Regions from separate parts of the Clostridium sp. SHJSY1 genome, predicted to be linked through region 3. Evidence: riboswitches for the same ligand, from Rfam matches in the RefSeq annotation. Region 3 holds a riboswitch; each other region holds the start of a gene.
What was found. Region 3 has a riboswitch for S-adenosylmethionine ahead of NNC19_RS15980 (PLP-dependent aspartate aminotransferase family protein). Riboswitches for the same ligand answer to the same signal wherever they lie in the genome.
Positions count from the first base shown of each region.

Region 1 (10,401 bases), on a different contig from region 3:
GATATTTCAATAGAAGATATAGCCTATTATAATAATGAGCTTATATTTATAGCTAATGATAGCCTTCAGAGTTTTTCATTAGAAAATGCATCTGTTGATATTTTATACTCTGGAATTCCTCAAAGTGGAAATGGAATTAACAGGAGACTTCTTGTTAATAAGAATACTTTGTTCTTATCAGTAGGTGCTATAACCAATTCAGGTATAACAGAAGGAAACACATTTGATTTAACTCCTATAGATATAACCTTAACAGGTATTAATTATGGTAATCAAAAAACGGGAGCTTTTAAAAAAAGTGGTGAAAAGAGTGAACCTGGAGAAAAAATATCAAAAACTACAATTGGAAATGCTGCTTTATATTCTTTTAATTTAGATAATAAAAGTATCAAGTTATATGCAAGCGGAATTAGAGGAATAACTGGAATGGATATAGATAGTAAAAATAATATAGTAGCAATATTTTCCGGAATGAAAAATGAAGGACTAAGGCCTATTAATAGAGATAAAGATTATATTTATAAAGTGATAAAAGGAAAGTGGTATGGATGGCCTGATTTTAGCGGAGGAGATCCTATAACTTCTCCAAGATTTAAGGGAAATGAATTAGTTAAAAATTTAATTCAAAATCCTCCATCAAAGATAGTTTTAGCACCTTTATATCAACATACAAATGTAGATTCTTTAAGAGAACTTGCAATTGACATTAATGGGGGGGTTCTTAAAAAGGATAGTTATTTGTTTTGGGATAGGAATGAAGAGGTGATTTCAACCTTAAGCTCTGAGGGAATATATCAAAAGCTCTTGAAACTAAATAAAAATAGTGATATTGAAGATATTGTTTATGATAAAGATCACTTTTTAATATTAGATATAGGAACAGGATGTATTTATAGTATTCATGAAAAAGAAGGTTTATTGGGATTTAAACTTCCTGTTCAAATTTGGATATTCATATTCGCTTTATCTCTTGTTCTTCTGTTCATAGTTGTTTTGAAATTTACTAAAAAAAATAGAAATTAAATGAGGTTTCTGCAAAATACTTAATTAAAAAAGTATTTTGCAGAAACTTTTTTTAAGAAAATATAGAATTTTAACTTTTGGAAAAATATGTTAATATAGAAAGGGGTGATATTATGAGTAAGACAATAGTAATTAATTTAAATGATATTCATATTGATGGTGATATATTAGATGTATCAAGGGATAACTCTGGAATTATCTATAATATATCTAAAGAAGCAGAAGATGAATTATCAGTAGATTATGTTAATGTAGAAAATAAAAATATTTTAGAGAAAAGAGCCTATGATGCATGTACTTTCTTTTTTAATCTAAATAATATATTTGGCATAAAGAAAAAAGAAAGTTTAATAAAAGAAGTATGTGGCTATTTAAAAGAGAAAGGTGAAATATATATATGGGATATAAATAAAGAGAGTGGAGGTTTTCTTGACTATAAAGTTAATGTTGCATTGCCAAATGGCAATTTAAAAGAAGTTGTGTTTAAAAATTTTAATCCTTTAATATCATGTAAGTTTGAAGAAATAAAAAAAATCCTTGAAAAATATTCCGAAATAGAAGAAACTAAAGTTTGGGAAGATATTTTCTTTATAAAGGCAATAAAGAAAAATAATTAATGTTAAAGAGAGGAAGAACAAAATGAAGGTATTGCTTACAGCTATAAATTCTAAGTTTATTCATAGCAATTTAGCCGTTAGATATTTAAAAGCATTTACAAAGGATATAGAATATGAATGTAAAATAAGAGAATTTTCTATAAATGATAGAGAAGAACATGTGCTTAAAGAAATTATTGAAGAGGAAGCTGATGTGGTAGCCATTTCTACTTACATATGGAATGTGGAGATGGCTACTCGTTTAGCAAATTTAATAAAAAAGGTAAATCCTAAGATAGAAATACTATATGGAGGGCCAGAAGTATCTTATGATAGTAGGTTATTTTTAAAGGATAATGTTGGAGAATATGTTATAGAAGGTGAAGGAGAGAAGACTTTTAGAGAATTTATTGAGTATAAATTAGGAAGTAGAAATGTAGAAGATATAAAAGGACTACATTACAAAAAGGATGGGGGAGTTTTCTCAAATGGAAGTAGACCATTAATGACATTTGATGAGGTGATTTTTCCTTATGAAGAAGATGAAGATTTAAAAAATAAAATTGTATATTATGAGGGAAGTCGTGGATGTCCATTCAATTGTAAGTATTGTTTATCTTCAACTAGTCATGGAGTTAGATTTCATTCAATAGATAGAGTATTAAAAGAACTTCAATATTTTATAGATAAGAAAGTAAGGTTGGTTAAATTTGTTGATAGAACTTTTAACTGTAATCATAAGTATTCAATGGCAATATGGGAATTTTTAATAAAAGCAGATACAAAAACTCAATTTCATTTTGAAATTTCTGCAGATATCTTAAAGCAAGAAGAAATTGAATTGTTAAGAAATGCTCCAGAGGGAAGGTTTCAATTTGAGGTTGGAGTTCAAACAACTAATGATGATGTTTTAAAGAATATAAATAGATTTGTTAATTTTAGTGATATTAAAGAGAAGGTGATTGAATTACTTTCTATTAGAAATATAAAGCAACATCTTGATTTGATTGCAGGCCTTCCAGGAGAAGATTTAGAATCTTTTATTAACTCCTTCAATGATGTACATAGTATAAGACCAGAAGAAATTCAATTAGGATTTTTAAAATTATTAAAAGGCTCTTCTATGAGAGAAGAGGGAGATAAGTATGGAATGGTATATTCACCATATCCTCCTTATGAAATATTTAAAACTGACAATATTTCATATACAGAAATATTAATACTAAAGAAGGTAGAAGCTGTTGTAGATAAATATTATAACAGTCAAAAATTTAATAACATACTTAATTATTTTTATCCTAAATTTGATACAGCATTTAAATTTTTCTATGAACTTGGATTGTTTTTTGAAAAGAAAGGTTACTTTAATAGAAATATAGGAAATTCGGAGTATTATAAGGTATTTTTAGATTTTAATAATGAGGTGTTAAAATCAAGTGACAATGCTTTGAAAGATATTGTAAGATATGACTATCTTTCTTTTAATAAGAAGAGAGGAATTCCTGAATTTTTAAAAATTAAAATTGATAAGGAAGTAGAAGAAGATATAAAAAAAATATATAGAGATAGATATTCATTTAGGGAATATAGTGTGGAGAAGTTTTTGATAGATATTGAAGAGTATAAAAAGAGTGGGTTAATCAGTGAGCAAAATACATATTACTTGGTAGGTAATGATGGAGAAATAGTTAATATTGTATATAATAAATAAATATAAGAAGGGTGTCTCAAAATTATAGCATTTAATATTGAGACACCTTTTCTTATATAGAAAAAATAATTGCCATATTAAATGAAATATAAAATTACAAATAATTAAATAAGTTCTTAAAAAGGAGTAAAAAGTATTGACATTAATGGGAAAAATATGTATACTTCAAAACATATTAAATTAATAGGAATAGTAGGAAAAGCTTGAGAAACTTTATAAATAAAACAATCTAAATAATAATTATAATGACTACTTAAAAAAATAGAAATGAGGTAAAATAATTTAACTAGAAATGGGGGAATTTTATATGGACAAGATAGATTTAAAACTTATAAAACTTTTGCAAGAAAATGCAAGATATCCTCTTAAACAACTTTCAGAACAAGTTTACTTATCTTCGCCAGCAATATCAACAAGAATAGATAAGCTTGAAAAATCTGGGATAATTACAGGATATCATGCTTCAGTAAATCAATTAGAATTAGGATATAATATAGTGGCTTTTGTTAATTTAGCTATTAGCCCAAATTTAAAAGATAAATTTTATCCATTTATTAATGCCTGTCCAAATGTAATTGAATGTAATTGTGTTACTGGAAACTATTCTATGATAATTAAGGTGGCATACCATACAACCATGGAGTTAGATGATTTTTTAAGTAAACTTCAGAGATTTGGGAACACTGAAACTAGAATAGTATTTTCAACACCTGTTAAGGCTAGAGGAATATCAGTAATAGATTTTTAGCAAATTAAGATATGCACTTATATAATTTACAAAACTAGGTTGTAAAATAGAAATTAAATTTTATTTTATAACCTAGTTTGTTTTATTTAGATTCAATATTTTTCTCTATTTTATGGGAAAATGATAATTTTAGTAAAATAGGCGTTATAATTGTGGTTAATATTACAACAATTAATGTAGGAAGAAATACTTCTTCTGAAATTATTCCTTTTTGAAGTCCTATATTTGCAGTGATTATAGCCACTTCACCTCTTGAAATCATACCAATACCAATTTGTATTGACTCACTTTTACTCATTTTTAGTAATCTTGCTGCACCAGCACATCCTATTAGTTTTCCAATAACTGCCACGATAAACATTATTAAAGTAATATAAATTATTTTTAAATCTATTCCATTTAAGTTTGCTTCTAAACCAACACTTGCAAAGAATATAAGAGATAAAAATCCTGATGAAATTGATTTGATATTTCTCATAAGATATTCTTTGTGGGAAAGCGAGGAAAGCATAAGACCACATATATATGCACCAGTAATAGATGCAATTCCCAAACTTTCAGCCAAATATGCTATTAATATGGCAAAAGCTATAGAGAATGTTAAAAGCTCTCTGCTAGGCTTTACATGAGTTAAGAATTTATTTGCATGTTTTTGAAAAAATATTACTCCTAGCAAAGAAAATAAACAAAATAGAATTATTTTTATAAAAATAAATAGAATTTGTATTGTCCCAGATTCTGAGCCAGAAGTTTGACCAACGGAAAGAACTATAGAGATTAATATAAGTCCTAATATATCATCTATTACAGCTGATCCTAAAATATTTATTCCTGCTCTAGAATTAAGTTTACCAAGTTCTTTAAGTGTTTCTACTGTTATACTTACACTTGTTGCAGTTAGAATCACTCCAATAAAAATATTTTCTAAAAAATTATCAAAAAATAGACTAGCTCCTAGTGTTCCCAGTATAAAAGGGAGTATAATACCTGCTAATGCGATTATAAATGAAGATACACCAGCCTCTTTAAATTCTTTTACATCAGTTTCAAGACCAGCAAGAAACATAAGCATAATTACCCCAAGATTTGAAAGTAATTTTATATTTTCATCATATTGTACAAGATTTAAAACAACAGGACCAAGTACAACACCAGCAATTAATGCCCCTAAAACTTCAGGCATTTTTAATTTCCTACTTATTATACCTCCAAGCTTGGTAAAGGTAAGAATTAATACAATACTTAATAAAGTTTTTTCCATAAAATACCTCCTAGATAATAAAAAAAGGGTAAAAAGTCCCCAAAAGGACTTCCCACCCTAGAAGTCAAACTTTCTTGAAATCAAATAATAATTTGTTCAACCGAAAATCAATATACTTATTTAGTTATTAAATATTTACTTCCTAAATGGTAACATATTCAAAATTAAAATGCAAATATAGATTAGATTAGCTATACTATAATTTAGAAATAGAAAAACAAATGCTGTCAACTTATAAAGAATAAAAAAGAAAAACCTCGAAGCTATGTTGGTGAATTTGAATTCGGAATAATATATTCTATTAAAAAAAGATTTATATATATAAAAATTTAATTTTATGAAAATAAAAATGGGCAAAACTAGATAAATAAAGGAAATAGGTGTACTTGGACAATTATTCTATTAAATGGATTTGAAGGAAACTTTTCATTTTTTATAAATATTATATACAATTTAATATTTTTGTAATTGCTAAAAAAAGTCGATAATAGTATAATTCATTTAGAAAGCAAAAATGAATTATGGACAGATTGGTTTAAGGAGTAGATTAATGATGCAATATTTAATAACGCTGATATGTGCTTTCCTAATTGTTTATTTTATTATTCCATATATAATGAAAGTAGCTCATAAATTGGAATTTACAGATAAGCCAACTAAGAGAAAAAAACATAGAGGACCAATACCTTTGTGTGGAGGACTTGGAATTTATATTGGTTTTTTTATAGTTTATTTTTTAACTATTAAGGATGATATATATAAGCAGATATGGATATTTATTTCAGCTAGCTTAATATTTTTTATTGGAATGGTGGATGACTATTTCAAGACCAAAAAAAAAGAATTTCCGATATATCCTAGACTAATAATACAAGTATTTGCAGCTGTATTGGTATTTAATGCAGGTGTAGTATTTGAAGGATTTAGAAATCCTTTTTCAGGAGACTACATGTTATTGTCAAAAACAGTACAATTTTTATTGACTATTACATGGATTTTTGGAGTTACTACTGTAATAAATTGGTCAGATGGTATGGATGGTTTGGCCGGAGGTATATCATTAATTTCTTCAGGAACATTTTTCTTTGCTGCAATGATATTGGGACAAGGACCACAAGCTCAATTTTCAATAATACTTGCAGGAGCAATAATGGGATTTTTATATTATAACAGGCATCCAGCTAGGGTGTTCATGGGTGATTCGGGAGCTAACTTAATCGGTTTCTTACTTAGTATAGTGGCAATTGATGGGGCTTTTAAGCAAGCTACAGTATTAAGTTTGTTTATACCAATATTAGCATTAGCAGTTCCTATTTTTGACAATTTATTTGTTATAGCTAAAAGATTTAGTGAAGGAAAGCCAGTATATCAAGCAGATAGAAGTCAAATGCATTTCAGATTAGAAGAAAAAGGTTTAAGTATTAATCAAATAGTTAGCCTTATACTTACAATAAGTCTAATATGCAGTGGAATCTGTATATTGTTATTATTAATTAATAAATAATTATATTTACAAATTTCAATAAATAGTATATTATAATAAATATAATTTAATAATTATCTTATCATGAGAGGTGGAGGGACTGGCCCTGTGAAACCCAGCAACCAATATGTGTGTTTATCTAGATATAGTGGTGCTAAATCCTGCAGCATAGCTGAAAGATAAGGGTTATTGTAGTACAGAAGTTTGTTGTACCTAAAGGAATAACCTTTAGGTATTTTTTATGTGAAAAAGGGGGCAATTTTATGAAAATAAGCGAAATATTTAAGAATAAGAAAACAGTGTTCTCATTTGAAATATTTCCACCAAAGACAACATCATCAATTGAGACTATATATAAGACGTTGGAGGAGTTAAAGGGGCTAAATCCAGATTATATAAGTGTAACCTATGGGGCTGGTGGAAGTATAAGGGATAATAAAACTTTGGAATTATCATCTTTGGTTAAAAATAAATATGATATAGAAGCAGTTGCTCATTTAACTTGTATAAGTTCAACAAATGAGGATATAGATTATTATTTAAATTCACTAAAGGAAAATAACATTGAAAATATCCTTGCGTTAAGAGGTGATATTCCAAAGGATGGACTCACTAGAGGAGAATTTAAGTATGCTTCAGAATTGATTGGGAAAATTAATAAATTTGAGGATTTTAATACTGCAGCAGCTTGCTATCCAGAAGGACATGTTGAAAATAAAGGAGTACTAAAAGAAATCGAAAATATGAAGAGAAAAGAGGAGGCTGGGGCAGCTTATTTTATTTCTCAATTATTTTTTGATAACAATTTATATTATGACTTTTTAGATAAAGTTAAAAGTGCAAATATAAAGGTGCCTATTGAAGCAGGAATTATGCCTGTAACCAATAAAAAGCAAATAGAAAGAATGGTATCATTAAGTGGAGCATCCCTTCCAACTAAGTTTGTTAAAATTATGGAGAGATATGAACATAATCCAGAAGCTTTAAGAGAAGCAGGAATAGCTTATGCAGTAGAGCAAATTGTAGATCTTATATCTACAGGAGTAGATGGAGTACATTTATATGTTATGAATAATTCGTATTTAGCAAAAAAAATTAGTGGAAGTATTGAGACTATTTTAGCTACAGAAAACAATAAATAATTAAGATAGGAGAATTAAAAAATGGAAAAAGTAGAAAGTTTTGAATTAGATCACAGAAAGGTAAAAGCACCTTATATAAGAAAATGTTGCTTATTAGATGGACCAAAAGGAGATAAGGTAACAAAGTTTGATTTAAGATTTCTTCAACCTAATCAAGAAGCATTTGGAACAGCAGCAATGCATGGCCTTGAACATTTATTAGCACATGAACTTAGAAGTAGATTGGATGGAATTATAGATTTTTCACCAATGGGATGTAGAACAGGTTTTTATCTAAGTATATGGGGAGATAAAGAAGCAGCTGAAATTAAAGAGGCTTTAGAAGGAGCATTAAAAGAAGTGTTAAATGCTAAGGAAATTCCAGCAGCAAATGATATTCAATGTGGTAATTATAGAGATCTATCATTATTTGGAGCAAAAGAATATGCAAAAGAAGCATTAGATAGAGGATTTTCTCTAAATATATTTGGTGAATAATAATTTTAAGAATTTAAGAAAAATGGAAATGCCTAAGGATAATGTCCTTAGGCATTTTTCTGTTATAATCAAGAAAATATTAGTTTGTAATCATAATTTGTTATTTCCTAGGAAATTATTAGTGAAATAGTAATAGAATTAATTCATTAGTTGTAAAGACAATAATATCTTAATATAAAATAATTAATATAAAGGGAAAGATGGATAATATGAAAATAAAAGTATTTACACAAGAAGTAACATGGAGTATACTGGTGTATATACATTTACGAGGTGATAAATACATGAATAATAGAACAAAAGAGATGATATATGCAGCATTATTAACATCATTAGCTATAATAATACCAGTACAGTTTTCGTTTTTAAGAGTAATAATTCCACCATTTAGTGCGACACTAGCTTCACATGTACCAATGTTTATTGCAATGTTAATTTCACCTATGGTAGCAGTTGTGGTTGGAATAGGATCAGTTGTTGGATTTTTATTTACAGGATTACCTATGCTAATAGTCTTTAGAGCAGCAACACATATTTTGGTAGGTCTTGTTGGAGCAATAATCATAAAGAAAAGTAAAAGTTATGTTAAAGCATCAATATTCACAGCACCAATTCATGGTGTAGCAGAAGCTTTAGTAGTAATACCTTTTGTAGGGTTTGATGTTTATCAATTGCTAGTAGTAGTATGTGTAGGAACAGTTATACATCATGGTGTTGATAGCACTATATCTTATTTTATTGTGAAGGCAATTGCCAAAGCAAGAAGAAAAGATATTTATAATACTTTTAGTGAAATTGGAACAGAACAAGTAATTTAGAATTATATTAATGGTAAAGTTGTGTATAATTTTTTATATGCGGCTTTCTTTTTTGTATACAAAATATGGTATAATAATTTTATTATAAAATCAGGAGAGATAGCAAGGAGTCAAAATTATAAATATGCTATTTTAGAGACAGGAAGGGGACAAACAGAAGCTATTAATCTATAAAAAGGTAGAGAATATGAAATTATATTAAATTATGGGCCATATATAGGAAATTTAAATAGTATATGTATGAAGAAATATTTGTAAAGCAAATATATAAAAATATCGTAATTTTCAAAAATTGAATTTACGATATTTTTATATTATAATTTTAAATTAGTTATGTTAAAAACAAAAGAGATCTATACATAAATTGAAGTTAGTAAGTATAGAAGTTTCATAAAATAAGTTTATAATAAAAAATACACAAATAGAAATATTGAGGTAAGTTATGAATGAAAATATGATAGAAGAAAATAAAGTTCTTCAAGAGAAAAGAAAATTAATTAAAGAAGAAATTGAAGAAAAAAAATCTAATATAAAGGATATTGAGAAGAGAGTTAAAGCTCTGAGTAAAGAAGCAAAAGGAAGTTATAACGAAGAAAAAGAAACTACTGAAAAAATTTATGAAGTTTTAACAAGAGAGATAAATAGTTATGAAGATGCATTAGAAGAACCTTATTTTGGAAGAGTTGATTTTAGAGAATATAGAGGTCTTGAAGAAAGTATATATATAGGCAAAAAAGGTATTAGTAACATACAAAAAGGGGAAGAGGTAGTTGTAGACTGGAGAGCTCCTGTTGCTGATCTTTATTACAGTGGAACAGGGGGAGAGGCATTCTATAAAGCACCAGTTGGAATTATTGAAGGGGAACTTAATTTAAAAAGAAAATTTCTATTTGAAAATAGAAAAATAAAAGAAATCTTTGATGAAGGTCTAAATGAGCTTATGATAAATGGAGAAGAAGGGACAGAGCTTGTTGATGAATTTCTTAAAGTAAACTTAGAGGAAAGTAGGGGGAAGAAGCTTAAAGAGGTAGTTGCAACTATCCAAAAAGAACAAAACGATATTATAAGGTGGCCTAAGAATTTACCAATTATAGTTCAAGGGTCAGCAGGTTCAGGTAAAACAACTATTGCACTTCATAGGC
Region 1 is NZ_JANDMF010000014.1:39,575-49,975, reverse strand. It holds gene NNC19_RS08775 (hypothetical protein) at 1-1,023, shown strand, start outside; gene NNC19_RS08770 (hypothetical protein) at 1,137-1,640, shown strand; gene NNC19_RS08765 (B12-binding domain-containing radical SAM protein) at 1,663-3,330, shown strand; gene NNC19_RS08760 (Lrp/AsnC family transcriptional regulator) at 3,638-4,078, shown strand; gene NNC19_RS08755 (cation:proton antiporter) at 4,161-5,339, opposite strand; sodium ion sensor (DUF1646 type) at 5,386-5,441, opposite strand; gene NNC19_RS08750 (MraY family glycosyltransferase) at 5,893-6,843, shown strand; SAM riboswitch class I at 6,899-7,008, shown strand; gene metF (methylenetetrahydrofolate reductase [NAD(P)H]) at 7,086-7,964, shown strand; gene NNC19_RS08740 (S-ribosylhomocysteine lyase) at 7,986-8,441, shown strand; gene NNC19_RS08735 (ECF transporter S component) at 8,726-9,259, shown strand; gene helD (RNA polymerase recycling motor HelD) at 9,702-10,401, shown strand, end outside.
Region 1: another riboswitch for S-adenosylmethionine. It lies ahead of metF (methylenetetrahydrofolate reductase [NAD(P)H]); the one in region 3 lies ahead of NNC19_RS15980 (PLP-dependent aspartate aminotransferase family protein).

Region 2 (10,401 bases), on a different contig from region 3:
TACATTTCAGCTTCTCTAAAACTTCCACCACTTTGCAATATACTTCCTTTAAAGTAATATGCCTTCTCTATTAACTTTATATTTCCAGTTTCAATTGCCAAATCCAAAGCTTGTCCTGTTAGTTCGTAAGCTTTATCATATTGACTATACTTATATAAAGTCTCTATTGATTCATTTAAAAATTGTACATGTTTTTCCTTGTTGTATGTTGGAAATATAGTTATACCTTCTAAAATTTCTTCTACTGCCTTATGACTTTCTCCAACTTCAAAATAAGCCTTACCATATTCCCCCTTAGCACTAGCTACTATCATCGGATTACTTTTTTGATATTCATAAGCTTTTTTTACATATTCTTCTGCTTCCTCATATCGTAATCTTATACATGTTAAAGCATAAGCTTGGCATACTTTTCCCTTATTTATATCACCTTGTAAATACTCTAAATATTTAATTGATTCCTTTAATAAAAGATATGCTTCTATTTCATTATGCAATTTACAATAACAAATTCCTTCATTATAAGTTATTGTTGAATATAATTCTTTTTCTTTAGCTTCTTTTATTTTAATTATTTCTCTTAATCTTACATAATAAGCTATAGCTTCTATATACTCCTTATTTTGAAGTAAGTATTTTGCCATATCACTAAAATATATTATTGTATTTTCATCTTTATTATTCTTTTGGTATAAATCATAATATTGAGATATTATTAATTGAATCTTTTCATATTTCTGTTCATGTAAATAATACGAGAATAAAATATGTACAAGTTCAAAGGCTAATTCATAATACCCATACTCTACAGCATAGTATAAATTATGCTTAATCTCTTCTTCCCCATTGTTTTTACCATTCTTAATTGCAGCTAGATTTTCTACTATTTGTTCATAAACATCTTGTATAAGGTAATCGTAATCAAGTCCGATTTTATTTGCAATAAACTGTATAATTTCTTTACCAGCCTTAACTTTTCCATTTTCTATACAACTCATTTTTGAAATCGATATTTTATCTTCACAAAGATCTTTTAATGTTATTCCTTTGTATATTCTTGCTCTTTTTATTTTTTCCCCAGTAGACAATATTTCCATTTTAATCACCTATCAAATTTAATTTTACAGAACCCCTAATTCTTTAAATAAATTTACCCCTTCATCTAAGTATTTAGTTGCTTCTTCTACTTTTTTATTATCCATAAAATACTTTCCAAGTATTATAGCAATCTCTCCCGCTTTCTGCAAAAGGCCAGAATCTTTTGCTATATAGTAACTTTCTAGTAGTATGCTTTCAACTTTTTCATACTCTTCTTTTATCGTAAAAATTCTATATTTTATTAAGTTGTATTCTATTACCTGTTCCTTGTTACTGCTTTTTATCTTAAGTCTTATTTCTTCTAATAGATCCTCACATTTATCAATATTTTTTAATTTTATATGATTTTTACAAATATTTAAGCTTGTCTCAATTTCTATATTGTTATCATAATTCTGTGATAACTTATTAGCCATTTTAAAATGTTTAAAAGACTCTTCTATATCTTCAAAATTGTAAAATATTTTTCCTAAATTATTTTCAACTATTGATAAGTTTTTTAATCTATTTATCTCTTCATATATTTTTAGTGATTTATTAGAATACTTAATTGCACTAACTAAATCTCCACTTGCATTGTATTCTTCTGAGATTCGAAGCAAGGATTTTGCATACTTATCTCTATCATAAATTTGCATTAATTTTTCTTTAGCCATGTAAGCATATTTATTAGCATTCTCTTCATCTTCCATTGAGAAATATATTATAGCAATATAGTAATATATTTCACCTAACATATAATCATTTCCAACTTCATTATCTAGATATACTTTCTCTGCTTGTTTCAAATAACTACTTGCTGAGTGGTATGATTTTAGATTTATTGTTATTTTCCCAAGATTTAAAAAAGTTTCTACTATTTCTTCATAATTATTATTTTTTATAAATATTACATTTGAAGATAAAAATAATTGTTGCGCTAATGAAATCTCGCCTCTAAATGTACTTATCTTCCCTCTCAGTGATAATATTTTTGCCTTTCTATATTCTAAGTTATATTTTTCAGCATACAACAAAGCTTTTTCTATATATGCTTCCCCCCTATCATAATCACCACTTAAAATATAAGATTCCGCAACTTGTGAATAATATGTACTAATTTTTTCTGCTTGACTCTCTTCAGATTCCATAAGATATTCTACTGAAGTCTGTAAATTTACAGATAAATATTCTAATAAATCCATAGATGGATTTGATCTTCCCGACTCTACTAAACTTATTTGTCCAGGAGTAATTCTATCCTTCGCTAAGTCTTTTAGAGTCATATCTAACTCTTTTCTTCTTTTTTTTATTTTTTCTCCTAATGACAGTATGTCCATCGTATCCTCTTCCTTTTTCAATTTTTATTATTTCATACAGGTAAATAACTAAATTAATATAAATTATAACATAAATTTGTAAAAGGAAACAACTTAATGTAATATTTTCAACAATTTTTAGTTCATTTGTTGGTAATTATTGGGCAAAAAAAGCAGAGCCTTAACTCTGCTTTTAATTTCTAAAACATTCTCATCATTCCATCACGAGAATCCTCAACATAATTTAACATTCTTTCTCCAGCTTTTCTAAAAGTTTTTTGAGTTTTTCTATCTAGTTGAGGTAATACCATCATTCCAACTGCAGCACCAACTGCAACTCCAGTAATAATTCCATTTACATATCTACCCATAATAAAACACCTCTTCTTTTAATTAATCTAACTGGTTTCTATATTTATATTATGTAATTTTTGTTCTTTTAATCTATGAAATGATTTCCAAAGCTTTCTTTGCAAGTTGGTCTGCTATATCATTATATTTATCCCCACTATGCCCTTTAACTTTAATAAACTTTATACTAATTTTTTTCATATTTTCTTGCATTAACTTATGATAAGCAATTGTTAATTCCTTGTTTCGCTTCCAAGTGCCTAAGGCCCAACATTCTATTCCTTGATAATCATATACAATAGTGACCTCTTTATATCCTTTTAAAATAGCATATTCAACAGCTCTAGAAGCTCCTAAAACTTCTCCTGCAACATTTCTAAGAGCTATAGCATCTTGGTCTTCACCCACCCCATTATCCTCATAAACTACTTCTTTATCTTTAATAGCTACTAATCCATAAGAATAGTTACTTTTTTCTAAAGAAAAACTTCCATCTACATAAATAACTAAATTACTATCATCAATTATTGATTTTTCTTCACTTTCACTCTTTAAAGTAATATCTCCACATTTTCCTTTTGAGTTTAAAGACAAGAACTCTATTGCTTCTGATTCTGTTTTAAAACTCTTATATATAGCACCTTTACATCCTATAACTTCTTCTTTACATTCTTCCCAACTTGTAAGAATCTTAGATACTCCCGATTTCCCTCTATATACTGAATAATATTTCGCCATAAATTTACCTTCCTATAATGTACTTAATTCACTAATTACACTATATAATTTATCAACATTTCTTGCATTAGTAAAGCCCACTAAATATTCTACCCCTTTTTTAAGAACTAGAACCAATTCATTTTTCCCTTCCCAGTTTTCAGCTATAACTTTGGTTGGAACAGTACTTGCAATCTTATTTAAGGCAAAAAAAGCAACAGCTAACTCATCAACACTTCCTATAAATGGAATCTTTTTTGGTATTATATCTACAGGAAATACAACATATCCAAGTGATGCTGATATAATTAATTTTGTTTTCATTGGAACTCTATTATCCTTTAACAATCTGCAAATTAATGCTAATACATCTGGCAAAATAAAAACAATATCACTGGCTATTCTAGCCTTCTCCGGTAACTTGTCCTCCATTATTTTTCTTCCAACAGTATACACATCTTTTACTTTCTCTATAGGAAATTCTAGCACTTCCTCTTCTTCTGTCAATACTTCTTCAACCTCTTCATCTTTTATTAATCCTCCTTTAATTGATATATTAACTTCTGCAACTTCAACCATAAGCATATTCTTTTTTATATATACTTCAGAAATATCCAAATCAACATATGGTACTGGATTTAATATCTTATGTATATCTAAAATTACTATATCCTTATAATTTTCTATACCACTTACAGCAAGATGTTTAATGGCAGTTTTTAATGCATAACTTCGCATAATTCTAAATAAGCCAAGTTTTAATATCTTAAACTTTGAAAATTTACAATACACTTTTCCATCCTTTACACCTTCTATTGTTAGTATTCCTTCAAAATCAAATGATACTCCCTTTTTAAAAGCACCCTCTATTTTAATCTCATTATCTATATCAACTTTACTAAGAGATAGTCCTTCAACTTTAACAAATTCATTTATTATACTTAAAATATCTTGTCCTTTAAGCTCTGCCTTTACTTTTGAAATTTTCATTTCTATTTTCCTCCACTACCATTTAATTATAATTTATTTTAACCTTATTTTGATTTCTTGTAAAATTAAATGAATTCCATATATTAATCCATTTTTAAGACATAAATAATACCTATAGATTAAATACTATTTTCAAAGCATCCAATCTATAGGTATTGATATAACTTATAATCAATCTTTTTTATTATTAAAATACTGGAACTACAGCACCCTTATAGTTATCAGTAATAAATGCTTTAACTTCATCTGAAGTCATAGCCTTTGTTAAAGCTTTAATTTTATCTGAATTTTCATTTCCTTTTTTAACTGCTAATACATTTCTGTAATTTTTTATAGATTCATCATTTTTATCTTCTGTGAACACTGCATCTTTTGTAGCATCTAATTTAGCTGATAGTGCATAGTTTCCATTAATTACAGCTCCATCTAATTCATCTAAAGTTCTTGGAAGTTGTGCCGCTTCTAACTCTTTAAACTTTATATTCTTTGTATTTTCAGTAATATCTGAAATTGTAATAAGTTCTCCCTCTTTAACTTTTATTAATCCTGATTTTGCGAGTAATCTTAAAGCTCTTGCTTCATTTGATGGATCATTAGGTATTGCTATAGTTGCACCATCTTTTATTTCATCAAGGCTCTTAACCTTTGTTGAATATAATGCCATAGGTTCAATATGAATCTCTGCAGTATATGTTAAATCATAATTTTTTTCTTTATTTGTTGTATTTAAATAAGCAATATGTTGAAAGTAATTTGCATCTATTTCACCTTCTTGTACTGCTGTATTTGGCAATTCATAATCATCAAATTCTTTTATTTCTAATTTATAACCTTCTTTTTCTAAGATAGGTTGAATCTTTTCTACTATTTCTTTATGTGGAACAGGTGATACTCCAATAGTTATTGTTTTATCATCTGTCTTTTTCCCCCCACATCCTATAAGACCTAATGCCAATACACCTGCTAATGCTATTGAAATTATACTCTTCTTTTTCATATATTAATCCCCCTTAAAATCTTTACTTTGATAATCTGTTATATAAATAATTTCCTAAACTTTGTAACCCTTGAACAATAACAATAAGTAATATTACAGTAATTATCATTACATCTGTTTGGAATCTTTGATATCCATATCTAACAGCTAATGCGCCAAGACCATTTGCCCCAATGGTCCCTGCCATAGCCGAATATCCTATAATACTTATTACTGAAAGTGTTATTCCTGAAATAATTGCTGGTACTGCTTCTTTAATCATTACCTTAAATATTATTTGTATTGTGCTTGCCCCAAATGCTTTTGCAGCTTCTATAACTCCAGGATCAACTTCTTTTAAAGCCGCTTCTATTATTCTTGCTATAAAAGGTGCTGATGCTAATGTTAATGGCACTATAGCTGCTACTTCTCCATATGATTTTCCTACTATTAATCTAGTTAATGGTATAATTACCACCATTAATATAATGAATGGCAAACTTCTAAGTGTATTCACTATAAAGTCTAACCCACTATAAACAAATTTATTCGGTTTTAATCCCTTTTCATCTGTTAATACTAATATAATTGCTGGTATAAATCCAATTATTACTGCTAATATAGTTGATGGTATTACCATTATTAACGTTTGATATATAGCTGGCCATATTAATTCCCACATACTATATTACCTCCCATTCTATATTTTTACCTTTTAGATAATCTATAACTAGATCCTTGTCCTTTTTCTCTACATTAATTACTAGACTACCTAAAACATTACTTCTAAACTTTTCAAGTTTGCCCCAAACTATTGAAAAATCAATATTTATTTCTCTAGCCATCTTTGTAATTATTGTATTTTCAGAACAATCAGCTGGGAAGAATAACTTTATATTTACACCTGTTTCAGGTAGAGTTTCATCTTCTTCTTCTCCCAAGAACTTCTTTAAAGACAATCCTGGTTTTAAGAACAACTCATCCGATTTTCCTTCTATTTTAATTTTGCCCCCTTCAATTAATGCTACTTTCTCACATACATCTTTTACTACTTCCATTTGATGTGTAACTATAACAATAGTAATTCCAAGTTCTTTATTAATTTTAGATAACAATGTAAGTATATCTTTTGTTATTTTTGGATCTAAAGCTGATGTTGCTTCATCACATAAAAGTATTTTTGGCTCTAATGCTAATGCCCTTGCAATAGCAACCCTTTGTTTTTGTCCACCACTTAGAGCTGTTGGTTTACTATTAATCTTTTCCTTTAGTCCAACTAAGTTTAACAGTTCCATTACTCTTTTATCTATTTCTACCTTACTATACCCCCAAACCTCAAGTGGAAGAGCAATATTTTGATATACTGTTTTTCTTTTTAGTAAGTTAAAGTTTTGAAATATCATACCAAGATTCTTTCTAAACTCTCTAAGTTCTCTATTATTAAGTTTAGAAACTTCTTTCCCCATAACATTCACTGAACCAGCATCATAGGATTCAAGTCCATTTATACATCTAAGTAAAGTTGATTTTCCTGCCCCACTATGTCCAATTAAACCGTAAATTTCCCCTTGATTTATGCTTATTGAAATATCTTTTAAAACTTCTATATCCCCAAAACTTTTACTTACATTTTTAATTTCTATCACTAATTGTCTCCTCCTCTATGAATGTAAGATAAAAAATAAATGCGCTAGAGAATAAATCCCTAGCGCATAAAAAACACTAAACTATTATTCTCTCATCTTTCAGTAATAAATAATTACCGCAGGAATTAGCACCACATTAAAATAGTAAATGAACTATTATATTGGTTGCTGGGCTTCAAAGGGCCAGTCCCTCCACCACTCTTGATAAGACATCAATTATATTAATTTTTCAAGCAATTGCTTTATGTTATTTATAATAGTATTTAAATTCTAGTTTGTCAATATTTTTTTTCAATAAACATTTTAATTCATATTAATTCAAAAAAATATACTATAACTTATTCTATACTAAGTAACTATCTTTAAAAATTGAAAATAACTTTAATTAAAGTTATGAATTTTAAATTCTAATCGCAACATATGATTTATTTTTCTACAGCATTTTGTATGCTATTAATAGCTTCCTTTAAACTTTCACTTTTTTCATTAACTACATCTGCAACTTTGTAAATATCAACTATCATTTTAAGCATTTCATTTTGATCTTTAACAGTTGATTCAGCCACTTTACTACTCATATCAGATAATTTCTTTACTTCTGTTGCAACTACTGCGAATCCCCTTCCAGCTTCTCCAGCTCTTGCAGCTTCAATTGACGCATTTAATGAAAGCATATTGGTTTGAGATGCAATCCCAACTATCTCTTGTGAAGAATTCTTAAAATTATTAGCCATATCTTTTATACTATCTAATTTTCCATAAAGAGTTTCAACTATACTCTTCATTTCATCAATTTCTTTACCAATCTTTTCAATAGACTTGCTTACTAATTCCATTTCACCCATACATTTATCCTCTCTTTCTTTTTATCCTCTGCTTAATTATATACCATTAAAATAACTAAACCAACTCAATATCTAAACATTTGTTGTAAAATTATTATCTAAAATATTCTTTAATTCTTTTGTGGCATATCTAATATTATTATTTGCAAGAATTGCTGATACTATAGCAACTCCATCTATTCCTAATCCATTTAATTTAACAATATTATTTTCATTAATACCACCAATTGCTATAACTGGAATATCTATTGCTCTTTTTATTTTCCCTAATGAATGACATGTAACTATATTGGCATCTTTTTTTGTGTTTGTAGGGAAAATAGCCCCACAACCAATATAGTCCGCTCCTTCTGTCTGAGCTTTTAATGCCTCTTCAAAGTTATGTGCAGATATTCCTATTATTTTATTTTCGCCCAATATTTTTCTAGCCACCTTGCAAGGCATATCACTTTGTCCTAAATGAACACCTGAAGCATCAATAGCCTGGGCTATATCTATTCTATCATTTATTATTAATGGTACATTATATTTATCGGTTATTATTTTAATTTCCTTAGCTATATTATAAAAATCTAGTGAAGAAATTTTCTTCTCTCTTAGCTGAACTATAGTTGTGCCTCCTAGAATACTTTCCTCAACTGCTTCTTTTAAATTTCTGCCTTCTAAAATATCTCTATCTGTAACTAAATAAAGAGTGTAATCAATGTTAGACTTATCCATTTTCTTCTCTCCTTTTTTCCTTATATATACCATTATAGCAAAGTATTTTTACATAACCATATCTTGAATAAAATACTACTTTATTTAACAATTGAAATAATATGAATTTTACTTTATACTAAGTTTGTTTATATGAAATATAAGAAATTGTAAAAGAGGTTGTTAACTATGAATATATACTTAGATAATGCATCTACTACAAAACCTTCAGTTGAAGTAATTAATGCTATCTCCAGTAGTATGAGCGAATTTTATGCCAATCCCTCATCACTTCATAAACTAGGCTTAGAATGTGATAAGAAATTACATGAATGTAGATATGAAATTGCAAAAACTATAAATTGTTCTAAAGATGAAATTTATTTTACTTCAGGTGGTAGTGAAGGTAATAACTTTATTTTGAAAGGATTAGTTAAGAAAAATAATCACATAATTACTACTACTTTTGAACATAGTTCTGTAAAAAATACTGTTAAATTTCTAGAAGACAATAATGTTAAAGTAACCTATCTTTCCGTTAATTCAGATGGTTTTATAAATATAGAAGATTTAAAATCTGCTATCAATAAAGATACTACACTTGTATCTATATTGTATGTAAACAATGAAATTGGTTCAATCCAAAACCTTGAAGAAATTGGAAAAACTATAAAAATTTTAAGTTCGCGTGCAAAATTTCATGTAGATGCAGTTCAAGGTTATGGAAAATTGCCTATTGATGTTAAGTCTATGAAAATTGATGCATTAACTGTTAGTGCTCATAAAATTAATGGTCCTAAAGGAATTGGATTCTGTTATCTAGCCAAAGGTTTAACCCCAATTCCTAATATAATTGGTGGAGAACAAGAAAAAGGCTTAAGAGCAGGAACAGAAAATCTACCTGGAATAGTGGGACTTACAGTTGCAGCTAAGGATAAACTGAAAAATTTTAAGGAAAACTATAAAAAAGTTGAAATGTTAAAAAGTTATATGATAAATAAATTAGCAGAAATTGATAACATTAAAATTAACAGCCCTATTGGCGATTTTTTTTCTCCATACATATTAAATATATCTTTTTCAAAAGTGCGTGGAGAAGTTCTTCTTCATTATTTAAGTGAAGAAAATATTTTTGTCTCAACAGGTTCAGCCTGCACCTCTAAGAGTAAATCTGGAGTTCTTGGAAGCCATGTATTGGAAGCTATGAATCTTTCAAGAGATGATATTGAAGGTGCCATAAGGTTTTCATTTTCACCAGATAACACAAAAGAAGAAATTGATAAAACAATTGAAGTATTAAAAAAAGGATTATTTTTATTAAGGAGAATTAAAAAATGAATAAATTAATTTTGGTTAAATATGCCTCAGAAATATTCTTAAAAGGCTTGAATAGAAATACATTTGAAAAAAAACTAAGAAATAATATCTCTAAAAAATTAAAAGGTCTTAATTTTGAAATTATAATTGATCAAGGTAGATATTTTATAAAAGTTGATGAAATTGAAGAAGGAATTACTAGAATAAAAAATGTTTTTGGAGTTTCTGAAGTTTGTTTGGTAACTAAAGTTGATAGAAATTTAGTTACAATAAGAAATGAGGCTGTCAAAAGTATCACTAATGTAGATTGTAAAACTTTCAAAGTTATTACTAATAGAGCTAATAAAGATTTTCCTCTAAACTCTATTGATACTTCTAGGGATATTGGAGGATATATTCTAAAAAATACAAATACTGAGTTAACTGTTGATGTTAAAAATCCCGAATGCATAGTACATATTGAA
Region 2 is NZ_JANDMF010000006.1:50,915-61,315, forward strand. It holds gene NNC19_RS05260 (helix-turn-helix transcriptional regulator) at 1-1,097, opposite strand, end outside; gene NNC19_RS05265 (helix-turn-helix transcriptional regulator) at 1,122-2,417, opposite strand; gene NNC19_RS05270 (hypothetical protein) at 2,597-2,767, opposite strand; gene NNC19_RS05275 (ribonuclease H family protein) at 2,841-3,485, opposite strand; gene NNC19_RS05280 (YkvA family protein) at 3,498-4,454, opposite strand; gene NNC19_RS05285 (MetQ/NlpA family ABC transporter substrate-binding protein) at 4,642-5,451, opposite strand; gene NNC19_RS05290 (methionine ABC transporter permease) at 5,474-6,112, opposite strand; gene NNC19_RS05295 (methionine ABC transporter ATP-binding protein) at 6,114-7,076, opposite strand; SAM riboswitch class I at 7,166-7,287, opposite strand; gene NNC19_RS05300 (methyl-accepting chemotaxis protein) at 7,502-7,921, opposite strand; gene thiE (thiamine phosphate synthase) at 7,994-8,641, opposite strand; gene NNC19_RS05310 (cysteine desulfurase family protein) at 8,810-9,958, shown strand; gene thiI (tRNA uracil 4-sulfurtransferase ThiI) at 9,955-10,401, shown strand, end outside.
Region 2: another riboswitch for S-adenosylmethionine. It lies ahead of NNC19_RS05295 (methionine ABC transporter ATP-binding protein); the one in region 3 lies ahead of NNC19_RS15980 (PLP-dependent aspartate aminotransferase family protein).

Region 3 (10,401 bases):
ACCACACTTACTAGCAGTATTAACTATTAGTAAAACCTTTCCTTTATATTCATTCATACTAATTTCTTGTCCATTTATTTTTTTTGCTGAAAAATCATAAAAACTCATATCAATAACTCTCCTTATTATATATTTATCAAAATTTAATTTCACTCAATCATTTTAATATTATAAATATTTATTTACTAAATCAGTAATTGTAACTTTTGTGTTAAATCCATGTATTTCATCTACTAATTCACTATTCTTAAATATTAATACTGTTGGTATATTTGTTATTTTATATTCACTTGTTATATTCGCGTTTTCATCTACATTCACCTTAGCAAACTTAACTTTTCCTTCTAACTCAGATGCAACTTCTTCAAGCACTGTTCCTAGCATCTTACATGGTGCACACCAAGTTGCCCAAAAATCAACTGCTACTATTCCTTCTTTTATTTCTTCATTAAAATTTTCTTGTGATATAGCTTTAATCATAATGCCTCATCTCCTAAACATATATATTATTTAATAGAATCTAAATAAGATACTGCTGATAATGCTGCAACTTGTCCTTCTCCTGCAGCTTTAAGATATTGATATGGCTTCCCAACACAATCCCCTGCAGCAAAACATCCTGCTAAATTGGTTTGCATTAGCCTATCAGTTTTTATATGGTTATTTTCTACTAATAGTCCAGGTACTAATTGATCTGGTGGAATACTATCCTTCATCACAAATATTCCATCGCTTTCTATTTCGAAATTTTTCAATTTAATTCCATTTGCTTTTGTACCATCACCTAATATTTCTAACGGTATATCTCTTATTATTTCTATGCTTGAATTAATCTTTGGCTCCTCTTTATACATAGGTATATAATATACTTTTGAAGCTAATTCACTAACAAAATTTGCATCCTCTTCTGCTTCTTTGTTATATCCAATAATTGTTACAACCTTTCCTTTATATAAAGGAGCATCACAAGTAGCACAATATCCAACACCCTTTCCAAGGTAGTTCATTTCTCCCCTTATCGCTCTTCCATATTGAACTCCAGTTGCTATAATGACACTTTTAGCGTTGTAAGATTTTGCATCTGATATTAAGACAAAATGACTCCCCATGGCATAGACATTATTTATTCTTTCTTTTGTTAATTCTACTCCCATTTGCTCACTATGCTCTCTAAATCTGTTTCCTAATTCTTTCCCTGTTATATCAGGCAAACCTAGATAGTTTTGTATCTTAGGTGCTACTGATAGTTTTTCACTAAATCCCTCTTGTCCAAATAAAATAAATTTTTTATTTCTTATTTTAGCATTTATTGCTGCTGAAATAGCAGCTGGTCCTGAACCTATTATTGCTATATCATATAAATCTTTCATCTTATCCTCCATATACCAATTATGCTTTTCAAAAATTCATAATAAAACTAAAATGTGTTTATATATTTGTTTAATATCTGAATTTTTGAAAAAGCATTAACTACTTATTCTAATTATAATAATTCTTCAATTTTTGATTTCATATCTTGTGGTTCTGTTGTAGGCTCAAATCTACTAACTACATTTCCTTCTCTATCAATTAAAAATTTTGTAAAGTTCCACTTAATAGAATTTCCTATTAAATATTCTGGAAATTTTTCTTGCAGTACACCATTTAATAAATTTCCACTTGGATGATTTAAATCAAATCCCTTGAAAGGAACTTCTTCACTCAAGAATTTAAATAATGGATGTGCTGAAGCACCTCTTACATCTGTTTTTTCAAATAATTGAAATGTAACTCCATAGTTTAACTTACAAAAGTTTTGTACATCTTGATTGCTTCCTGGTTCTTGTTCTGCAAATTGATTACAAGGAAATCCTAATATTTCAAGACCTCTATTATTGTATTTCTTATATAATTTCTCTAAATCTTCATATTGTCCTGTAAATCCACACTTACTAGCAGTATTAACTACTATTACTGCTTTTCCTTTGTATTCCTCCATGCTAATCTCTTGCCCGTCTATCTTCTTTGCTGAAAAATCATAAAAACTCATTGTTATTCCTCCTAAATTTAATTTCTTTAAATTCAATTTATTTAAATTTAATTGCGTACAATTTATATTATGTGTATATATTATCTTTTATTATTATTATTGTCAACATCTTTAATAAAAAAAACACATTATTTTTTTCTAAAATAAAAAACATGGAATTTTGCACAAACAAATTGCATTACCTCCATGTTTTATATATAATATATTAACTTATTGCTTTTTCAAAACTTTGAATTAAATCCTCAATATCTTCAAGTCCTGCTGAAACTCTTATTAAAGTATCTGTTACACCAAGTTTTTCTCTCTCTTCCCTTGGAATCGCAGCATGGCTCATTTTAACTGGATATGATACTATAGTTTCAACTCCACCAAGACTCACTGCAACTCCAACATTCTCTACATTATTTAGGAAATCTTTTGTTTTTTCTAAACTTTTAAATTTAAATGATAATACTGCTCCTCCACCATAAGATTGAGATAAATGAAGTTCTCTTCCAGGATGTCCTTCAAGCCCAGGATAATACACAATTTCAATTTCAGTCCTATTCTTTAGCCAATCAACCAATATTTCTGCATTTCTTTGACATTCTAATACTCTAACTTTTAATGTCTTTATCCCTCTAATAAGTAACCAACAATCCTGTGGCCCTAAAACTGCTCCAAATGTATTTTGAATTTGCTTGACTTCTTTGCTTAATTCTTTATTCTTTGTAACAACTAATCCAGCTATAACATCACTATGCCCTCCAAGGAACTTAGTAGCACTATGAACTACAATATCTACTCCAAGCTCTATAGGTCTTTGTAATAATGGAGACATAAAGGTATTGTCAACAACTACTATAATATCTTTTTCTTTAGCTATTTTAACTGCTCCTTTAATATCTGTTATCTTTAACAACGGATTAGATGGTGTCTCTAAATATAAGCACTTAGTATTTTCTTTTATAGCAGATTTTATTTCATTAAGATCACTTGCATCAACAAATGTATGCTCTATATTAAATCTTGAAAATAGCTTTGTTACAGCCCTATAAGTTCCTCCATAAACATCACCACATATAACAATATGATCTCCAGCAGAAAATATACTTAATACTGAACAAATAGCTGCCATTCCAGAAGAAAATGCAAACCCCTTATCTCCTCCCTCAAGTTCTGCTATCAGATTTTCTAAAACATCTCTAGTTGGATTTCCTGATCTAGCATAATCATATTTTCCAAAGTTATCTATATCAAACTGATGAAAAGTTGATGTCTGATATACTGGTGTGCTTAATGCCCCTGTATTTGTATCTATACTACCTTCTGAATGTATTAACTTTGTTCCTATTCTCATATTTATTCCCCCTTAATTGCTTTCTTTAAATCATTTAATATATCTTCAACATTTTCTATTCCAACTGATAATCTTAATAAACATTCATCTACCCCAATCCTTTTTCTAAGATCAGTTGGTATTTCACTATGAGTTTGTGTAAATGGATAAGTTATTAACGTATCTACTCCTCCTAAACTTTCTGCAAAAGAAACAACTTCTACTCCTCCTAATATCTTCTCTACTAGTTCCTTATCTTTAACCCTAAAAGATAAAGTTGTACCAAATCCTGTACTTTGTGATTTATTTATTTCATATCCTTCATGTTCTTTTAATCCAACATAATATACATCTGAAATTTCTTCTTGATTCTTTAACCACTTTGCAATCGTTATAGCATTTTCTTGAGCTCTATCTAATCGTATATGTAAGGTTTTTATACCTCTTAAAATTAACCATGCTTCAAAAGCTCCTAAAGTTGCTCCTGTAGACATATTAATATATCTTAATCTTTCAATAAATCTATCATTTTTTGCTACTATTAAGCCAGCTAATACATCATTGTGTCCACCTAAATATTTTGTTCCACTGTGTATTATTAAATCTGCCCCAAGATCTAGTGGTTTTTGGTAATATGGAGTTAAAAAAGTATTATCTACAATAAAAATCAAATCATTTTCTTTAGCTATTTCACTAATACCTCTTATGTCTGTAACTCTTAATGACGGATTAGATGGAGTTTCTATTAATATACCTTTAGTGTTTTCTTTAACTGCATCTTTTACAGCTACAAGATTTCTAGTGTCTACAAATGTTGATTCTATCCCAAGCTCCCTATATATATTATTAAACAGTCTAAATGTCCCTCCATATAGATCTTCTGAAATAACTACATGATCACCAGCTTTAAAAAGATGCACGATACAGTTTATAGCTGCTAATCCTGTTGAAAATGCTAATCCATGTTTTCCATTTTCTAATAAAGCTACAGTCTTTTCTAATTCTTCTACTGTTGGATTTTGAAGTCTAGAGTAATCATATCCAGTACTTTCGTTTAGTCCAGGATGTTTAAATGTTGCACTTTGATAAATTGGAAAACTTATTGCCCCAGTATGTTTATCTCCACCTGATGCGCCTCTTACTGCTGTTGTTTGAAATTTTAAAGTCATAATTAGCCCCTCTTTCTTAATAAAATAAAAAAAGTCACTTCTTTATATAAGAAGCGACTGAAATTAGTCAATATACATAGTCATAATGAGACTATCGATTCCTCTTATCTGCCAGGATAAACCTGCAGGATTTAGCACCACGTAATAAAATTACAGGTTGCTGGGCTTCAAAGGGCCAGTCCCTCCACCACTCTTAATAAGATAAACTTATTTATTAAATTAATATAATTATACACCTTGCTTAATCAATGTCAACATGTTATTTGAATTTTTTTATTAAATTATCTTTTTCTTCTCTTTTAAGCTTCTTAATAGCATACTCTCGCTTCATTGCATCTACTTTATTTTCAAAAACTTCAAAATAGACAATCTTTAGGGGGCCTCTGCCTCTAGTATACTTGGCCCCCTTACCATTGTAATGATCTTTAAATCTTTTCTCTAAATTATTTGTCCATCCAGTATATAAAGATCCATCTCCACATAGTAAGATGTAAACATAATTCATATTAAGCTATTTCTGTTTTCTCAAATTGAGAATTATATAGATCACAATAGAATCCTCCAGCAGCTAATAACTCCTGATGATTTCCCTGCTCTATTATATCTCCATCTTTCATAACTAGAATTAAATCAGCATCACGAATAGTTGATAATCTATGGGCTATTACAAAACTTGTTCTTCCTGCCATTAGATTATCCATAGCCTTTTGTATCAATACTTCTGTTCTTGTATCTACTGAACTTGTTGCTTCATCTAGTATTAGTATCTTAGGATCTGCAAGTATTGCACGAGCTATAGTTAACAATTGTTTTTGTCCCTGAGATACATTACTAGCTTCTTCATTTAATTCCATATCATATCCATCAGGTAATGTTTTTACAAAATGATGAACATGGGCCGCCTTAGCTGCTTCTATAACTTCTTCATCTGTTGAATTTAATTTACCATATCTTATATTTTCTCTAATACTTCCATTAAATAACCAAGTATCCTGAAGCACCATTCCAAATAGTTCTCTTAATTCTCCACGGTTAAAATCTCTTATACTGTGTCCATCTATTAATATATCCCCACTGTTTATATCATAGAATCTCATTAAAAGCTTAACTATTGTAGTTTTTCCTGCACCTGTAGGCCCAACTATTGCAACTTTTTGCCCTGGTTTAATATTAGCTGTAAAATCATTTATTATTGTCTTTTCTGGATTGTATCCAAAGTGAACATCTTTAAAATCAACTCTACCTTCTAGTCCATTTGGTGAAACTGGATTTGGAACAGTTTGTTCTTCTTCATCTTCAGCTATAAATTCAAAAACTCTTTCAGCAGCAGCTGCTGTTGATTGCATTAAGTTAGCAATTTGAGCTACTTGGGCTATAGGTTGAGTAAAACTTCTTACATATTGAACAAATGATAATATATCGCCAACTTCAATAGCCTTTTTAACTGCAAGCCATCCACCAAGTATTGATATCATAACATACCCAATATTACCTACAAATGTCATAATAGGCATCATCATTCCTGATAAGAATTGTGACTTCCAAGCTGAATCATACAATGTATTATTGTATTTATCAAATTCCTTTACTGCTTCTTCTTCACCATTAAAAGCTTTAACTATATTATGTCCACCATATACTTCTTCAACTTGACCATTTACATGTCCTAAATATTCTTGTTGAGACTTAAAGTATTTTTGAGACTTTTTAACAACGGCACCTATTAACCCCATTGAAATAGGTAATATCAACAATGCAGCAATAGTCATAGGTATACTTATTGATAGCATCATTCCTAATACACCAATAATCATAGCAACTGATGTAATCATTTGAGTCATACTTTGATTTAAATTTTGACTCACTGTATCTATATCATTTGTAACTCTTGATAAAACTTCACCATGAGTTCTTGTATCAAAATACTTAAGTGGCATTCTATTTATCTTTTCTGCAAGTTCTTTTCTTAGATTAAATGAAACCTTTTGTGTAACTCCACTCATTATAAATCCTTGTATAAAAGATAATAATGCACTAACTAAGTATAAACCTAATAAGTTTAGCAGTATTTTTCCTATTTTATCAAAATCAATACCAGCACCTTCAGCTCCAGTTGTTTTTGATACTAGTCCATTGAATATTTCTGTTGTTGCATTTCCTAATATCTTTGGTCCAACTATAGTAAATATTGTACTACCTACTGCAAATATAACAACTATTATTATTGACAATGTATATGGCTTAAGGTAAGTCATAAGATTTTTCATAGTTTCTTTAAAGTTCTTTGCTTTTTCTACATTTCCTCCCATTGGGCCTCTACCCATACCCATAGGACCTTTTCTTCTATTATTTTTTTCACTATTACTCATTTTCTAGCTCCTCCTTTGAAAGCTGTGATAAAGCTATTTGCTTATATACTTCACAATTATTTAGAAGCTCTTTATGATTTCCTATTCCTACTACCTTACCTTCATCTAAAACTATAATTTGCTCTGCATTTAAAATTGTACTTATTCTCTGTGCTACTATAAATACTGTGCTATTTGAAGTTTCATTTTTTAATGCTTTTCTTAATGTTGCATCAGTTTTAAAATCAAGTGCTGAGAAACTATCATCAAATATATATATTTCTGGATCTTTTGCTATGGCTCTTGCTATAGATAGTCTTTGCTTTTGTCCTCCAGATACATTTGTTCCCCCTTGTGAAATTTCTGTTTCAAATGCTTCTGGTTTTGATGTAATAAATTCAGTTGCTTGAGCTATTGCAGCTGCCTTTTCAATTTCACTTGCAGTTGCATCTTTCTTACCATATTTTAAGTTAGACTCTATTGTTCCTGAAAACAATACTCCCTTTTGTGGAACATATCCAATTTTTTCTCTTAATTCTTTTTGAGGTACATCTTTAATATTAATTCCCTCTATTAATATCTCACCATTAGTTACATCATAAAATCTAGGTATCAAATTTATTAAAGTTGATTTACCACTACCAGTACTACCTATAAAAGCAGTAGTTTGCCCTGGTTTCGCTGTAAATGATATATTTTCTATTACATCCTCATCTGCATTTGGATATCTAAAACTAACATTTTTAAATTCAACTATACCTTTTTTAGTTAAATCAAATGCCTTCTTTTCTTTAGGATCTTTTATAATGAAGTCAGTTTGCAATACTTCTTCTATACGCCCAGCTGATACAGAAGCTCTAGGAAGCATTATAGACACCATAGATATCATTAAGAATGACATTATGATTTGCATAGTATAAGTTATAAATGCCATCATATCCCCAACCTGCATAGTTCCATCATTAACACTATGTGATCCATTCCATACTATAAGTACTGTGATAGCATTCATTATAAGCATCATAACTGGCATCATAAGTGACATTGTTCTTGTTACAAATAAATTTGTTTTAGTTAAATTTTTATTAGCTTCATCAAATCTTTCTTCTTCATGTTTCTCTGTATTGAAAGCACGAATTACTAATATACCTGTTAAAATTTCACGAGTAACTAAGTTTAATTTATCCACAAGTTTTTGTACTGCTTTAAACTTAGGCATTACAATTGCAAATAACAATAATATTACTGCTAAAAGAACTAATACCGCCACTCCTATAATCCATGCCATTGATGTATTTGTATTTAATACTTTTATCACTCCACCAAGTCCAAGTATTGGTGCATAAAAGACTATTCTAAGAATCATTACCATCAATAATTGAATTTGCTGAATATCATTAGTACTACGTGTAATTAATGATGCTGTTGAGAACTTATCCAGTTCTGTATTTGAAAAATTAACAACTTTTCTAAATACCTTACTTCTAAGATCTCTTCCAAGTTTAGCTGCTACTCTAGCTCCTAAGAAACCAACTGCAACTGTTGCAATCATACTTATAAGTGCTATTCCAAGCATTTGAGCACCTGCAATAATAATATATTTCTTTTGAATACCATCTGTATCTATTCCTAAATCATCATAAATGTCTTTTACATAAGACACTGCACCTTGACTTATTATTGTATCTGGCATATCCTGAAACTTATTATTAATTTCATCTCTAACTTTTCCCATCTGATCTTTTGGTAGCATTGAAAAAATCTTTAAAACATCTCCATTTGCTGCTGCTACCATCTGTGGTGGAAAATTAGCTATCATTTGTTCTTTCATTGAAGCTGTCTCTTCACTATCTTTAGTTAAAACAGAAACAACTAACATTGGTTTACTAAATATATTATTTAGTTTATTTATAGTATCCTCATTTTGAGTCTTTAACTCATATGCAGGTTCATCTCCTGAAACATCTTTCTTTGTAGCTTGTGAAGCTTTATCTAAGTAATTATAATTGTCTAAAACCTCATCTTTATCTTCATCATTCATGAATGTAAGTAGATTATCTAAATCGCTTTTAGATATTACTTCTGGTACAGAATTTTCAATTCCATGTTGTTGTATACCTACATTAACTATGTTTGATGTATAATCTGGTAATGCAAGATCACATACGGCTTGTAATACCAATAATGCTATTATTGCTATAACTGATAATGCTGACTTTTTCATATACTTTATCATTTTCAACATATATTTTTACATCCCCCATCTTTTACTCACACTTAATATTAGGGCAATCCTTAGTTAGATTGTCTCTTATTTGTATTAGCAATCTTCTAAATACTACTTTTTCTTCAATAGTAAAATTTTCAAAACATTCTTCCTCAACTTGTTTAGCAATCTTTTTTGCTTCTTTACATACCTCTTGACCTTTTTCCGTTATGAAAATTCTAGTAACTCTCTGGTCATTTTCATCTTTTTTTCTCTCTATAAGCCCACTCTTCTCCATTCTAGTAAGCATAACAGTTATTGTTGCTGGTTTTACACTCATGTTTTTAGCAAGATCTTTCTGACTTTGCCCATTTTTCTTAAACAATCTAATTAATAGATGTTGTTGACCTGGATGAATACCTTTCTCCCCTAGTAAAACATGACTTCTAGCAAAAGCTAATCTCACTGCTTTAAAGAAAACATCTTGTACTGATTCTTCAGTAGTCAAAATCATCTTCACCTCCAAATTTATTTAGCTAACTAACTAATATAATAATCATTCCTATATAAATTTGCAACTTTTTTATTAAAAACTTCACTTTTTCTTCACATTCCATTCTTCAGTAAACGATTTTAGTTAGTTAAGCTAAACAATTCACCTCATAAAAAAAAGTCCTGCAAATTGCAGGACTTTTATATTAGTCTAACTTTTTATCTATCCAACTCATCATGCCTCTTAATTCAGCACCAACTTTTTCTATTGGATGTTCTGCTTCCATTCTTCTCTTTGCAAGGAAGTTTGGTCTACCAACCTTATTCTCCATTAGCCAGTTTCTAGCAAATGTACCATCTTGAATTTCAGTAAGAACTTTTTTCATTTCCTTCTTAGTTTCTTCAGTAATTATTCTATCACCTATCATATAATCACCATACTCTGCTGTATCAGAAATTGAATATCTCATTGTAGCCATTCCTCCTTGATACATTAAGTCTACAATTAACTTCATTTCATGCATACATTCAAAATAAGCATTTTCTGGAGCATACCCAGCTTCAACTAGAGTTTCAAAACCAGCCTTTATTAATGCTGTAACACCTCCACAAAGAACTGCTTGTTCTCCAAATAAATCAGTTTCTGTTTCATCCTTGAAAGTAGTTTCAAGTACTCCTGATCTAGCACCTCCAACTCCATTAGCATAAGCTAAAGCTAAATCTTTAGCATTTCCTGTTGCATCTTGATGAACGGCTATTAAACATGGAACTCCTGATCCTTCTGTATATGTTCTTCTAACCATATGTCCTGGTCCCTTTGGTGCAACCATAAATACATC
Region 3 is NZ_JANDMF010000037.1:1,103-11,503, forward strand. It holds gene NNC19_RS15955 (glutathione peroxidase) at 1-108, opposite strand, end outside; gene trxA (thioredoxin) at 169-480, opposite strand; gene NNC19_RS15965 (NAD(P)/FAD-dependent oxidoreductase) at 507-1,370, opposite strand; gene NNC19_RS15970 (glutathione peroxidase) at 1,484-2,029, opposite strand; gene NNC19_RS15975 (aminotransferase class V-fold PLP-dependent enzyme) at 2,235-3,368, opposite strand; gene NNC19_RS15980 (PLP-dependent aspartate aminotransferase family protein) at 3,371-4,516, opposite strand; SAM riboswitch class I at 4,618-4,719, opposite strand; gene NNC19_RS15985 (GIY-YIG nuclease family protein) at 4,776-5,021, opposite strand; gene NNC19_RS15990 (ABC transporter ATP-binding protein) at 5,023-6,885, opposite strand; gene NNC19_RS15995 (ABC transporter ATP-binding protein) at 6,878-9,109, opposite strand; gene NNC19_RS16000 (MarR family transcriptional regulator) at 9,132-9,584, opposite strand; gene ilvC (ketol-acid reductoisomerase) at 9,769-10,401, opposite strand, start outside.